DNA from 2 places in the Eubacterium maltosivorans genome. Region 1 is predicted to be linked to the other one. Evidence: riboswitches for the same ligand, from Rfam matches in the RefSeq annotation. Region 1 holds a riboswitch; the other holds the start of a gene.

Region 1 (7,980 bases):
AAAAGCAGCAGCCTAAAAAGGAAAAACAGGCGAAGAAGGAAGAAAAAACCGAGGTGCCGGAAGGTCTGATCACCATTGACGATTTTGCCAAGGTTGAGATGAAGGTCGCGGAGGTTATCTCCTGTGAACAGCACCCTGACGCAGACCGACTGCTGGTATTCCAGCTGGATCTGGGGACAGAAAAGCGCCAGATTATTTCTGGAATCGCCAAATATTATAAGCCTGAAGACCTTGTGGGTAAAAAGGTGATTGTATGTACAAATCTGAAACCAGTAATGCTGCGCGGACTGGAGTCCAACGGAATGATTCTTTCCGCTGTAAAAGGAAAAAAATTGAGTATTCTGACGGTCGACGGCGATGTGATTCCAGCCGGTGGTAAAGTAAGCTAAAAGAGTAAAACTTAATTTGTATTGAAAATGACACAAAATCTCCCGTTTAATGGTATAATATCCAGAGAACGGGAGGTTTTTTTTGGATTCTGTAATCAATTTAACAACGAGTAAAAAAAGAATATTGGCGGCGCTGGCGGCAGTGGCAGCGCTGAGCCTGAGTCTGGCGCTTTGCTACCAGATGATGGGCTTTGATGAGGGCTACCTGAATACAGCAGGGCTGTGTGTGTTTATGATCGGGCTGGCCATCTTTTCAAATATAGCGTGCCGGGAACGGGCGGCAGCTCTGTGGAACGTGCTGCTGCTTGTCCTGTCCTCAGCCTTTTCCTATACCATCTTCCAGATTTTTCAGGAAGCACCCTTCGATACGGAGGGGATCCGTTTGTTTTTAAATCTGGCCTGCTGTATGGCAGTCTATGTGTTTTTATATATTATAACCGGGCGGATGAGAACGTCTTTGATAGGCGGAGGAATTCTGATGTATATTTTTGGACTGGCTGGCTACTTTGTCCGTCTGTTCAGAGGAGATACGCTGCTCTATACGGATCTGTTCTCAGCAAAGACAGGACTCCAGGTCGCCTCAGCTTATCATTTTGAGCTCAGCGGCACCATTTTGCTTGCTGCGCTGGTTTTGACGGCGCTGTTGTTCTGGGCCTTTAAAGCAAACGGCAGCATTCACGATAAATACAAAAGCCGTAAGCTGAGGCTGACAGCTTTTGTAACACTGACCATCACCTTTGGTCTGTTTTTTGAGACCAATGTGGAGCGGTATTATTATGCCTGGGATATGCCGGTTAACGGTTACCCCTATACTTTTACGGTCAATGCCAAGCTTTCCCATGTCAGGGAACCCGAGGGCTATGACCTGGCGTTTTTGGGCGAGAGCATCAAAAATGTTCAGCAGCCCATGACCACCGGGGCCGTCGGGCGGGGCGGGACAACGGAAAAAGCCGCTGCAGGACCTGGAGTGAAAAACAATCATAAACCCAATATCATTGCCATTATGAATGAGTCCTTCAGCGATTTGCGGACCGTGGGGGATTTTTCCACCAATATTGACGTTATGCCCTTTATTGACAGCCTGCAGGAGAATACCATTAAAGGGAATCTTTATGTGTCGGTTTTCGGTGGAGGTACCTGTGACTCCGAATATGCCTTTCTGACCGGAAATACGACGGCTTATCTGCCGGAAAATGCAAGACCCTATCAACTGTATATTAAGGTTCCGGCGCCCAGCCTTACGTCAACGCTGAACTATGAGGGCTACAACAGCTATGCCATCCATCCCGGAGAGCGGAACGCCTGGAACCGTGACAAGGTTTATCCGAATTTTGGCTTTCAGCAGTTTTTCTCAGAAGAAGAATTTTTGGAATCGCAGACGCTTAGAGAAAAATGGGTCAGCGATGCGGCCACCTATGACAAGGTCATTGATCTTTATGAGAACAAGGGGGATAATCCGCTGTTTGTCTTTGATGTGACCATCCAAAACCACGCTGGCTACCAGATGAACGCTGATGATCTTGATCCAGTGCTTCTGGAGGGGATGGAGGGAAGTTACCCCGAAACCGAGCAGTATTTATCTCTGATGCGAAACTCCGACGCAGCGTTTAAAGGTCTGATCGATTATTTCAGCGGGCAGGATGAGCCCACGCTGATAGTTATGTTTGGAGATCACCAGGCATATATTGAGCAGGCATTTTATGAAGAGCTCATGCAGAAGCCTTTGGATCAGTGGAGCACAGAGGAGCTGCAGAAGCGTTACGTCACGCCCTTTGTCATCTGGGCAAACTATGACATCCCGGAGGCCCAGGTGGATAAGCTGAGCATAAATTACCTTTCCAGCCTGCTGCTGGAGCAGGCCGGTATCCAGGGGACGCCCTACAATGATTATTTAATGAGGCTGTCTGAGACACTGCCGGTTATTAATTCTGTAGGGATTATCGATAATGAGGAGCAGTACTTCAGAAGGGGAGACCCGACGATCCACGACCGAGAGGTTCTGGAATACCAGCAGATGCTCTACAATAATATGCTGGATACAGCAAGGCGGCGAAACGATTTGTTTTACCCGGCCGCAGACTTTTAATTAAAAAACCCGGATCGATAAGATCCGGGTTTTTTAGCTATTTTTTCAATTTAAAGCCATCAGTCATTACCTTGATGACATCGCACACGATTTTAGATTGCTCGTCGTCCAGCCCTTCCATTGCAGTGGACAGAAAGTGAATCCGGCTGGTAAAGGACTCGACGGGAAAATCGGCAAGAAGCGCGCTGACAGGAACCTCCAGTGCTTCGGAGATAGTGATGAGTGTTTCAAGTTTGGGCAGATGGGTGCCGCGTTCCAGCATGCTCAGATAATTCGGTGTAATATGAACACGTTCCGCGAGCTGGTACTGCGTCAGTTTTTTATCAAGACGGGCTTCACGAATATGCCTGCCAATAACTTTATTATCCATTGTGGTTAACTCCTCTGCGTGAGATTGGGGCAATAAAAAGACCCCGGCACACAAACCAAGGCAGGGAGATTGCATTCAGTAAGTTTAATACCCGAGCAACCGGCTGTCATTTCATCTCCTGATGAATTAGACCCTTGGCTTTGCGTCACTACCTTTCAGTAGTTTTGCCCTATTTCAAAATGATTCGGATGTATATTATTTACTATAACTCACAATGCGAATGAAGTCAATATTCAATTATAGTTTTGTCCAAGAATTTAAACAAATAATTCAGTGATTTGTTGTTTTGAAATGGTCACACATCAGTTTGACCATATCCTGCACTAAAGTGAGCTCCTCATCTGACAGATTGTCAGACGGAATGGCGAAAGAAGTGTGCGTTTCTTTGCGAGATTCTGCGTGGTCTTCCATCAGAAGATCGTCGGCTGAAACGGACAGGATATTGGCCAGATTGATAAAAGTTTCCAGCCGGGGCAGCTGCGCTCCCCTTTCAATGATACTGAGGTATGTGGGGGTGATACCGGCTTTTTTAGCCAGCTGGTTTTGTGTAAGACGGGCGTCTTTTCGAAACTGGCGAAGCCGCTGCCCGAGGTATTTACTGTTCATCTGGAGTTCCTCCCGAGTGTTTGACAGATATGATTGAAAATAAGGAATCTATAAACAATTTTCATAGTAACATATTTTTGAAAAAGGTTCAAGGATTTTCGAAATAATAGTTATAAAAATAGAATAAAAAGAGAAACGTCTTGTATTGTAAAAGAAAATTTAATAAAAAATAGTTCGATAAAAAAAGACCATGCCCGAAGCGTGGTCTGAAAAACTTATAAATTTTTTAGGGTATCAATGTATTCCTGCTTATCGCGGCTTCCCACGAAACGTTCGACTTCACTGCCGTCCTTTAAGAATACACAGGTCGGGATGCTCATGACATGAAACTGTCTGGCCAGGTCAGTATTTTCATCTACATTCAGCTTGCAGATTTTGGCGGTTGAAGGGACTTCGCCGGCGATTTCTTCGATGATCGGAAGGAGAGCCTTACAGGGACCACACCATTCAGCCCAAAAATCAACCATGACAGGGCCTTCCGTATAGTTCAGCACTTCCGATTCAAAGTTAGTCATATCGACAGAGATGATATTTGCCATCTTTTTCACTCCTTGAATTTTTTTACAGAGATTATCATACCAATAATCCATCTAAAAATAAAGGGGAAAAATCCGGATTTTATGATAAAATAAATTCATGAAAAAACGACTTTTATATACAAGATTACAAGAACTCAGTGACAGAGGGGCTTTGCGGTTTCATATGCCCGGGCACAAGGGAAATTTTTGTTTTGATAATGAAAACTGGGCAACTCTGGATGTCACAGAGATACCTGGCGCGGATAACCTGCACGATCCCTCCGATATTCTTTTAAAGGTTCAGAAAAAGCTGGCAGAAGCTTACGGGTCGGAGGAGGCCTGTATTCTGGTAAACGGCACCACAACCGGCATACAGAGTGCCATTATGGGTGTTTGCAGAGAAGGCGAGAGCCTTCTGGTGCCGTTAAACTGCCACCGTTCTGTTTATGCAGGGCTGGCCCTGGGCAGGATAAAAGGTGTTTATTTTGAACCGGAATACGATGCGCGGCTGGGCTTTGGAAAATGTATTTCTCTGGAACAGGTAGAAAAAAATCTGCGGGAGCACCCAGAGGTAAAGGGGATGATACTGGTCAATCCCACCTATTATGGCACGGTCAGTGATGTTGCTGCCATTGCTGAGCTGCTTCATAAAAAAGGCAAGGTGCTGATCGTGGATGAAGCCCACGGGGCACACCTGAGGTTTTGTGCTGAGCTGCCGCCGGACGCGGTGAGTTGCGGAGCAGATATTGTCATTCAGAGCACGCATAAGCTTTTAGGCGCTTTTACCCAGAGCTCTCTGCTTCACATGCAGGGGCCCCTGGTAGAAAGAAGCCGTGTTAAAAAATTTCTGGCCATGCTTCAGTCCTCCAGTCCCAGCTATCTGCTGATGATGAGTGTGGAAAACGCGGTGGACGAAGCCTGCGAAAAGGGAGAAACTGTTTTTAAAACCATTGCGGAGCGTTGGGATTTTTATCAGAAACGGACAGGGGTGGGCGACTGCATTGCTCTGTATACTCCGGAGGATGGGCAGCCCTACGATAAAAGCAAGTGGCTGCTGATGGTAAAGAACGGAAAGGGCACTGCTGTTGAAAAGCGGCTGCTAACAGAGTATAACATTCAGTGTGAGATGTCTGGATTTAACTATGTGCTGGCCATGACTGGAATCGGCACTGCAGCCGGCGAACTGGATCAGCTGATGGCAGCAGTGGCAGACATGAACAGAGACTGTCCAGAAGTCTCTGAGCTGCCGGATGCTGGATTTGTCAGTGTCTGGAAGCACGAGGAAAAATATCCCCTGTGGCAGGCGCTCTACAATATGGAAACCGGGCGGCTGCCTTTGGAGGACGCAGCAGGCAGTGCCGCAGCGGGCTTTGTCATCCCGTATCCTCCGGGGATACCAGTGCTGCTGCCTGGGAGTCTGGTGACAGAAGAAACCGTGGCGGAGCTCTTAAGACGGCGGAGAAACGGCGAAGCGGTTGTGGGAATAGACAGTGGGGGAATGATTGAAGTCATTCTCAATTCTTCGTTTTAATGCATGGGCCGTTATGATATAATAATGCCTGAAACAAAATGAGAAAAGAAGGTTTATCAATGGAAAATAAAGGACAGCTGATTGTCATCGAGGGTGTTGACGGCAGCGGTAAGCAGACACAGACAGAAAAGCTCTACGACCGCCTGAAAAGGGAGGGACAGCATGTTATGAAGGTTTCCTATCCCCGTTACGATAAGGAGTCCTCCGCCATGGTACGGCTGTACCTGTCCGGCGCCTTTGGCAATGACCCGGACAGCATCAGTCCTTACATCGCCTCGACCTTTTACGCAGCTGACCGTTATGCCTCCTACAAGGAAGATTACGAGGCCTTTTACAAGGACGGCGGCATCGTGATCGCTGATCGGTACACTACTTCCAATATGGTTCATCAGGCGGGTAAAATCAGCGATCCGGAGGAGCGCGGCCGTTTTATGGACTGGCTGTCAGATTATGAGTTTAACAAGATGGAGCTGCCTGTACCAGACGCGGTTTTCTTTTTGAATATACCGCCGGAAATTAACTTTAAGCTGATGGAGGGCCGCGCCAATAAAATCACGGGTAAAGCGGAGAAAGATATACACGAAAAAAGCCCGGAGCACCTGATCCACGCGTATCAGAATGCCCTTGAGCTCATTGAGAAGTATAGTTGGACAGAGATCGTATGTGTTGCGGAGGGCAGACTCCGGAGTATTGAGGATATACACGAAGAAATATATGAAAGGGTGATGACAAGTGGAACGGTTTGAGGACCGCTATGCGCTTTTGAAGGTAGCCTATTCGGACATGGAGTTTGCCATGACGCGGAGCTTTCTGGAGGCGAACGGCATTAAGGTCACCTCGAGGGAAAAAGGCTTTGGCGGCCCGATCCGCAGTATTTTTATGGGAACCTTCACCACGGCCAATATTGAAATATTTGTGGACCCGGGAGATCTTGAGGAGGCAAAGGCGCTGCTTAAAACAGATTTTTCAGAATTAGCCGAAGAAGAATGGCACTAGGAAGGAGCAGGCATGTTTAAGGCAATTATTGAGCAGGAGCGGTTTAAAAAGCTTCTGGCGGGAAGCCTGGCTAATCATGAAGTGAGTCACGCCTATCTTTTTGTGGGAAAAAAAGGTATTGGCAAGACCATGATGGCCCTTGAATTTGCAAAAGCCCTTTTATGCCGGGGGGATGAAAAGCCCTGCGGCGCCTGTATTCCCTGTGAGAAGATTGAGCACGGCAACCATCCGGATGTTCTAATCACCCAGCCTGGAAAGGGCGAGAGCGCCATTAAAATTGATCAGGTCCGTAAGCTCATCACCACACTGCCGGTCAAGCCCTTTGAGAGCGATCTGCGGGTAAGCATCATAAAAGGCGGCGATAAAATGACACCGGAGGCCCAGAACGCTCTGTTGAAATCCCTGGAGGAGCCAGAACCTCACAATGTTTTCATCATTACAGCGGAGAATCTGGAAAAAATGCTGAACACCATCCGCTCACGCTGCCAGGTGCTGAGCTTTGAGCCGGTCTCGGACGCTGGCATCCGCGAAATTTTGAGGCAGAAGGGTTATGCGCCAGGCGAGGCGGTGGATCAGGCGGTCTACAGCTGCGAAGGATCGCCGGGAAAGGCTTTAGAATTTCTTGAAAATACTGAGCTGGAAAGCTTAAAAATTGAAGCATTAAATGTATTTTATGCTATACTTAAGGGAGATACCTTTAAGGCGTTCGCTTTCAGTGAAAAGATAGGGAAGGACAAAAACGCCAGCGCCGAGGTTCTGAATTTTCTGCTTGTCTGGTTTCACAGCATGGCGCTGTTTCTGGAAGGCGCAGAGGATGATGGGAATCCATATTATAGCTGGCAGGTAAAATACGCTTCGGTTTTGACGCCGCGTCAAAACAGCCGGATCGCAGAAATCCTTTTTGAGTTTATGAACACCCTGCAGTATAATGTCAACCTGAGGCTGCAGTGGGAAAGCGTCCTATTAAAAATATAATTTACAGGAGTACTATAGATGGCAAAATCAGTGGTTGGAGTCCGATTTAAAAAAGTCGGTAAAATTTATTATTTTGATCCACAGAATCTGGAAGTAGAGCAGTACGACCATGTCATAGTTGAGACTGTCCGCGGCGTGGAATACGGAGAGGTTGCCCTGGGGCCGAGGGAGATCGAGGATGATTTGATCACAGCGCCCATCAAGCCCGTTATCAGGAAAGCCACCGATAAAGATACAGCGGATTTTGAGCGGCTGAAGCGCAAGGAAATTGAGGCCAAGGATATTTTTATCGAAAAGGCAAAAGCCCACAAGCTTGAGATGAAGCTCATTGATGTGGAGTATACCTTTGATAAGAAGAAGGCGATCTTTTACTTTACGGCTGACGGCCGTGTGGATTTTAGAGATCTGGTCAAGGATTTGGCAGCTGTGTTTAAGGTGCGCATTGAGCTGCGCCAGATCGGTGTTCGGGATGAGGCTAAGATATTTAAGGGTTTGGGTGTATGCGGCAG
Region 2 (7,228 bases), 1.1 Mb from region 1:
TGTCATAGACACTGACAAAAACGCCACGGTCCGCCTTGTGCTCAAGGACGCCCATATCACCTCGGGCAGTGGCGCGGCCATCTACAGCAGGCAGGCCGGCAAAACCCTCGTTACCCTGGAGGCCGGCACCCAGAACAGCCTGACCGACAGCGCGTCACGGGACAGTGCGGACACAGATGCTCCAAGCGCGGCGCTCTATGTGCAGGATGACCTGACCATCAACGGCGACGGCGCATTGTCGGTGACTGGCAGCTACAACGACGCCATTACCTCAAAGGACGACCTGAAAATCATGTCTGGCACCATCACCATTCCCTCCTCGGCGGATGACGGCATTGTGGGACGCGACGCCACCAAAATCGCGGGCGGCGCCATCACCATCAACGCTGCCGGCGACGGCATCAAGGCCACCAATGATGAGGATACTGCCAAGGGCACCATCCAGATCGACGGCGGTACCTTTGACATTACCGCAGGAGCTGACGGCATCCAGGCCGAAAACACTCTTACGGTGGGCGGCGGCACCTTCAGCCTGGTCACAGGCGGCGGAAGCGCCAACAACAGCGATAAGGCAGGAACCCCCGGCAGCACCTGGGGAAGCTGGCAGCCGACGCCCCAGACTGCCTCCGATGACGCCAACGACATGGCCCAGAGCGCCAAGGCGCTGAAGGCCGGAAACGCCATTGTCATCAACGCCGGTACCTATCACATTGACTCGTCTGACGACTCAATTCACTCTAATGGCACCATCGACATTAAAGACGGCACCTTTACCCTGAGCTCCGGCGATGACGGCATCCATGCCGACACCTCCCTGACCATCGACGGTGGTATCTTTGACATTACCAAGTCCTATGAAGGCCTGGAGAGCATGAGCATCACGCTGAACGGCGGCAAGGGCAGTATTGTGTCAAGCGACGACGGCATCAACGCCGCGGGCGGCGACGGCTCCTCACAAAACGGCCGGCCTGGGCAGAACCCCATGGAAAGCGCCAGTGTGGACGACGGTTCCATTGTGCTGAACATTAACGGCGGCGAATGGTATATCAACGCCGGCGGCGACGGGCTCGATTCCAACGCCTCCATCAACCAGACCAGCGGCACGGTTACCATCGATGGGCCCACCGATGGCGGCAACGGCGCTCTGGACTACGACGGCGCCTATAACCTGGCCGGCGGCACTCTGATCGCGGCGGGCAGCTCCGGTATGCTCCAGACGCCGTCGTCAGACTCTGCCCAGAACAGCATCTCTCTGACCTTTAACGCTTCTCAGGCGGCCGGCACCACCATCAGCCTGAAGGACGCGAACGGGGAGGAAATCGCAGGCTACACCCCGTCTAAGACATTCCAGAATATTATCATCAGCACGCCGGATATCCGGACCGGCGTCACCTACACACTGACAAAGGGCGGCGCAGACCTGACCACTGTCACCCCTTCTTCCTCCGTCACAAGCATTGGCGAGGACGGAAGCACCCACAGCGGCGGTATGGGCGGTGGTCCCGGCAACATGGGCGGCCCAGGCGGGAACCGGCCCGGCAGCAGCACTCCGCAGGATATGCAGGGCGGGCCGGGACAATAAGGATTAAAAAAAGAGCTGCACCTGGCGCGCAGCTCTTTTTTTAAATACTCTCTTTTAAAAACCGTTTCTCAAACTCCTCGACCGGCATGGGTCTGGAATAATAGTAGCCCTGGGCAGCCTGGCAGCCGCAGGCATTCAGGAAGCCTGCCTGATCGCCCGTTTCTACGCCCTCGGCAATGACCTGAAGCTCCAGGTCGTTGATCATGCCGATGGTATGCTCAATGATGGTTTTACCTTTCTGGGTCGCCACGCTCTCGTTAAAGAACTCACGGTCCAGCTTAATGGTGTTGACCGGTACATTTTTGAGCATATTGAGCGAGGAATAGCCTGATCCAAAATCGTCCATTGAAAAGGAGATTCCTTCCTCTCTCAACCGCTCCATGCCGCGGTACAAATCCACCGTGTTCTCTACAAAGCTGCTCTCAGTCAGCTCGACTTCTAAAAGCGCCTTGGGAATATCGTAGCGTCTTATAATATGCAGCAGCTTTTTATAAAAATTCGGGTTATATACCTGCACTCTGGACACATTAACCGACACCGGAACTGCTTCCATCCCCCTGTCCAGCCAGGATTTAATGATCCGGCAGGTTTCCTCCCAGACGTATTCGTCCAGCTTGATGATGAAGCCGTTGCGCTCAAAAAGCGGGATGAAACGGTAGGGCGTCAGGAACCCTCTTTCAGGATGATCCCAGCGCACCAGCGCCTCCGCGCCGATCACGCTGCCTGTCTGCACATTGTGCTTGGGCTGGAGATACACCTTGAACTGGTGCTTTTTCAGCGCGTCGTCCATCTCGTTTTCGATCCGCTGCTCCTCAATCTGTTTGGCTCTCAGCTTTTTATCGTAAAAGGCCCACTGCTTGATGAGGCTCCCTTTAATGGTCTTCTGGGCCAGGTTTGCCCAGTCGCATAGGATACTGATCTGGACATTCCGGTCCCTCACAATGCAGATACCGCAGGAGGGCATAACCTGGTAGGTTTCTGAATACTGGTTAATCTCCGCCAGTATTTTCTGAATACGCCTGAGCAGTGGCTCACCCGAACCATAGGACATACAGAGACAGAACACATCGCTGTTCATGCGCCCAAAAGCGTCCATCGGCCCCATATGGCCCGAAATAACAGTTGCCATAAAGCGGAGCAGCCGGTTTCCCTCCTCCCGTCCATACAGATCATTGATAAACTTAAAGCGGTTGACATCCAGGCGCACCACGGCATATTTCTGCTCCGGATGCTCCCTGAGCAGCTTTTCTGCCCGGGAATAAAAGGTATTGATGTTATAGATACCGGTTAACATATCAAACTCTGCCCGGTATTTCAGGGTTTCGTGCGCGCGCTTGGATTCGTCGATGTCGTTCAGGGTACCGATCACCCGGCTGATGCCGCCATCCTCATTGTAAAGCACATTAAATACAATTTTACACCAGATATAGCGGCCTTTCTTATTGCAGAGCCGGATTTCCAGCTCTACCTGCCCGTTGCTGATGGCGTCCATGCTCATTTTCTGCTTTAATATTTCAATATCGCCGGGGTGGACGACCCCATCGTCAAGCCAGATTTCCTTGATGTCCCGGCCGTCATAGCTGCCCATAAAATTTTCCGAAAACCGGGGCGCATAATAGCGCTCTCCGGTCTCTGGGTTCCACTCAAATACCAGGGTGTTTGTCTGCCCAATCACCAGACGGTAACGCTCGTCATCCATCTGCTTTTTCTGAAGGCTTTGGTTTTCCTTCTCAACGGCTTCCAGCTGTTTTTTATAATCAATATCCATGATAAAGCAGAGCAGGATCTCATCCTCCTCGCCTTCAATATCCGCTGGAAAAACGGTCAGCGAGGCCCAGTGATAGGCGCCGTCCTCCCAAAGCTTACGGAACTCTCCAATGACGCTGGTCTTTCCGGAAGCCAGTGCCGCGTGTATTTTATCAATATCAAAAAAATCCAAAAAACGTCTCGAATCCTCCGGGTGAATCATGTGCGCTGCCACATCGGCAATACCGTCTGTCAAAGCGCCGTCTTCTGGCGGCGTCACATATTTACCCTCTACATGGTAGATGATCCGATAATGATTTTTGGTAATGTTCAGTTCATAGAGCTCGTCGTAAATATTACGCAAAGCTACGTTATAAACATTATTTTCAATGGTTTCGTTTGTCTTTTTTCCTGCCATTTTACAGCTCCTGTTATGGGTTTAACTGCAGCTGGCTACCCTACAATGTATGTTTAGGCCCTGTAGCTTTGCGTCTCTGTCTTTCAGCAGATTTGCCCTAGTATTAATCTCGTTTATATTTTACTCTATTATATAATAGATTTTTTTGAAACACAACTCCTATTTTCCACCAAAAAAGCAGGCTTAAGCCTGCTGGTATTTCTGGTTATTCGTTCTCTTCCTCTTCGTTAATCAGGTAGGTTAAGGTAAACAGACTGTCGGTGATGTTCACACTCTCTACCACCACGTCGTCCGGCACCGTCAGGTCCAGAGGCACGAAGTTCAGGATCGCTTTGATCCCGAGCTCTACGACACGGTCTGTGGTTTCCTGCCCGACCTTCTGCGGTACACTCAGGATACAGATATCAATCTTATGGTGCGCCACAAAGGCGTCGAGATCGTCCATGTGGTACACAGTCACGTCTCCGACCTTTTTGCCAATCTGATCCGGATCCACGTCGAACATGGCCTTGAAGTGAATGCCCTCTTCCTTAAAGCGCTCGTAATTGACAATGGCATGTCCCAGGTTCCCAGAACCGATGATAATGCAGTTATACTGGAGATCAAGCCCCAGAATTTTGCGAATGGCCTCCTTCAGCTCTTTTACCTTGTAGCCGTAGCCCTGCTGTCCGTAAGCGCCAAAGGAATTCAGGTCCTGCCGGATCTGCGAGGCGGTCAGCCCCATCATAGCCGCCAGCTCCTTAGACGAGATTTTTTCAATATGTTGATCCTGTAAATCGGTTAAATACTGGTAATACTTGGGCAGACGCTTAACAACTGTCATCGATACCCTTTTTGAAAAAGTTTGCATTCTGCACTCCCCTCCTGCGTCGTACTTATCCTTTTTATTATATCAAGTTGTTAAAAAAACGTCAATTTTTATGGTCGAATTAATTAAAAAAGTGTCAAAGTTTTTTAATTCCTTCAGAAACCGGGCAAACAAGCGCCTTCGGGGTGTCTTTAAAAGCAATTAATCGGTGATGTCCGACATCAGGTTAAGGTGCGGGCTGCCAATCACCTTGGCCACATCCAGCACAAAAGCAATGCCCATGCCCGGCCTGTCGATTTCGATTTTCTTCTGGATCGAGCAGAGCACCGCGTTCCTTATGGACGCGTCCACCAGAATCAGAACGATCTCCTTTTCAGGCTCAATGGTGATGCCGAAAAACCGGGCGTTCTCATGGATGCCGGATCCACGGCCATACATAACGGTCGCTCCGTCAGCGCCGCCCTGTTTGGCCGCGTCAATGACCTCGCCGGACATATCCTTTTCCACAATCACCACAATCAGTTCGGTCTTAATCTTATTTCTGTCTTCCATTTTTTCCTCCATCATTCGCTAAGTAATCTACATATTATATATGATTAAAATCTTCTGTCAATACCGGTTAAGAATCACGCGGCTGCTTTTCACACTGCCTTTTCCTGTAGGCCTCCTTCTGCTTATAAAAGAAGCCCAGAAGCAGGGTTGTCAGAATCGGCGCAAGGGCAATCAGCGCTACCACGCCAAAGCCGTCCAGCAGCGGATTTCGTCCTGGCGTCGCGCCCGCCACAGCCACTGAAAGAGACAGAATAAAGGTCGAGCACATGGGGCCAGTGGCTACGCCGCCGTTATCAAAGGCCATAGCCAGAAAATTCGGCTCCACAAAGCGGCCGAGAATAAAGGCCAGTATATAGCCCGGAATCAAAATCCACCAGAGCGAAATACCGGCCAGCAGCCGGATCATGGCCGTCATAACCGCTAACGCCACGCCCAGCGAGATCGCAAGCAGCATAACGCGTGCTTTGATGGCGCCGCTGGTCATTTCCTCAACCTGCTTTACCATGACCTGGACGGCTGGCTCGGCAAAGGCGACCAGAAAACCGATGGCAAAGCCCAGCGGAATGAGAATCCAGCTGTACTCAAGCTCTGCAAGGGCTGTGCCCAAAAATTCGCCGGCCGGTACAAAGGCAATGTTTACGCCCTGGAGAAACAGCACCAGCCCCAGGTAAGTCACCACAAAGCCGCCTATAATCCGCTTGATAATAGGAGCCCGCAGCCGCAGCGCAATGGCGTTCAAAAACAGAAAAATCAAAACAATGGGCAGGATGGCCAGAAAAACCTCCCATGCCACCTCCGGCATACCGTGAAATAAATGACTGATCAGGCTCATCTGAAGATCACCCCCAAAATCATGACGGCCAGCACCGGTCCCAGCGAGGACAGGGCAACCATCCCAAAGCTGTCTGTTCCTTCCCTGCTGGTTCTTACGCCGCTGGTGATCCCGCTGCCCAGACTCAGTATAAAGGGCACTGTGATGGGACCAGTAGTGACGCCGCCGGAATCAAAGGCTACTGGCGCCATCTCAGGGTTCGTAAAAAAGGACAGGGCAAAAACAGCGATATACCCAATGATCAGGATATGGTACAGCTTCATCTGAAAAACAAAGCGCAGCAGCGCGATAACCAGAAAAATACCGACCCCAACGCCGACCACAGCGATGAGCATCGTCCGGTTGATGCTCCCCTCCGAGACTGCTGCCACCTGGCCAGCCAGCACCTGCACATCCGGCTCGGCAATGGTCACAAACATGCCCACAAAAAAGCCGGCGATAATCAGAATTTTCAAGCTTCTCCGGGAAACCAGAAAATTTCCCACACGCTCACCAACCTCCATCATGGAGATGTCCGCGCCAAACAAAAAAAGCGCCATGCCGATCATCATCATGATGGCTCCGCCAATAAAGGACGCGAGCATCTCAGGCGTGAAGGGCGCCCAGATACCACTGATGATCAAAATCAAAACCGTCATCGGTAAAATTGATACAAGGACTTCTTTAAAGCTATTAAGCAGTTTTCTCATCAAACCTCCTCCTCATTTTGGAATACATTCTTTTTATACCCATTTAGATGCAAAATATTCATCATTTCGCAAATTTCTTTTCCCTGACTCTGTCCGCAGTCGACACACCCCCTCTTTTTTGGTATCATATATAAGGAATACTATGGAAAGAACAGGCAGAAAACCCTATGCTTATAAATATTGAAAATCTTAGTTTTAGTTACGGCATCAATGAAATTTTTAACAAACTGAGCCTCTCCATACAGGAAAAGGAAATGATCGGCTTGGTGGGGCGCAACGGCTCAGGCAAGTCCACCTTTCTCAAGCTGCTGGCCGGCAGACTTACCCCCGACAGCGGCGTCATCAGCAAAAAATCCAACCTTACCATTGGCTATCTGGCCCAGGAAGCTGATTTTAAAGCGGACACCACGCTAGACACCCTTTTTCTCTCTGTCTTTGACGCGCTCATCAAAATGGAGGAGCGGCTGCGAGAGCTGGAGCACCAGATTGGTGAAACCGACGGTGCAGAGCAGGAAAAGCTCATGAAAACCTACGGCGAGCTTCAGGACCTCTTTGCAGAGCAAAAGGGCTATGAATACCCCAGCCGCATCCGCGGCATTGC

Evidence for each region. A riboswitch is a leader RNA that binds a small molecule or an ion and turns the genes downstream of it on or off. The one in region 1 is predicted to bind cyclic di-GMP.
Region 2: linked by a shared signal. The riboswitch ahead of CPZ25_RS17890 (sensor domain-containing protein) and the one ahead of CPZ25_RS12990 (helix-turn-helix domain-containing protein) in region 1 are both predicted to bind cyclic di-GMP.

The regions. Positions count from the first base shown of each region.
Region 1 is NZ_CP029487.1:2,743,497-2,751,476, reverse strand. Features, by position in the region: gene metG (methionine--tRNA ligase) at 1-389, shown strand, start outside; gene CPZ25_RS12995 (LTA synthase family protein) at 472-2,475, shown strand; gene CPZ25_RS12990 (helix-turn-helix domain-containing protein) at 2,513-2,845, opposite strand; cyclic di-GMP riboswitch class I at 2,937-3,024, opposite strand; gene CPZ25_RS12985 (helix-turn-helix domain-containing protein) at 3,116-3,451, opposite strand; gene trxA (thioredoxin) at 3,667-3,990, opposite strand; gene CPZ25_RS12975 (aminotransferase class I/II-fold pyridoxal phosphate-dependent enzyme) at 4,088-5,500, shown strand; gene CPZ25_RS12970 (dTMP kinase) at 5,560-6,246, shown strand; gene CPZ25_RS12965 (hypothetical protein) at 6,233-6,496, shown strand; gene holB (DNA polymerase III subunit delta') at 6,509-7,471, shown strand; gene CPZ25_RS12955 (PSP1 domain-containing protein) at 7,490-7,980, shown strand, end outside.
Region 2 is NZ_CP029487.1:3,850,623-3,857,850, reverse strand. Features, by position in the region: gene CPZ25_RS17895 (carbohydrate-binding domain-containing protein) at 1-1,582, shown strand, start outside; gene CPZ25_RS17890 (sensor domain-containing protein) at 1,623-3,746, opposite strand; cyclic di-GMP riboswitch class I at 3,770-3,853, opposite strand; gene CPZ25_RS17885 (redox-sensing transcriptional repressor Rex) at 3,952-4,596, opposite strand; gene CPZ25_RS17880 (P-II family nitrogen regulator) at 4,756-5,106, opposite strand; gene CPZ25_RS17875 (DUF1538 domain-containing protein) at 5,174-5,938, opposite strand; gene CPZ25_RS17870 (DUF1538 domain-containing protein) at 5,935-6,627, opposite strand; gene CPZ25_RS17865 (ABC-F family ATP-binding cassette domain-containing protein) at 6,795-7,228, shown strand, end outside.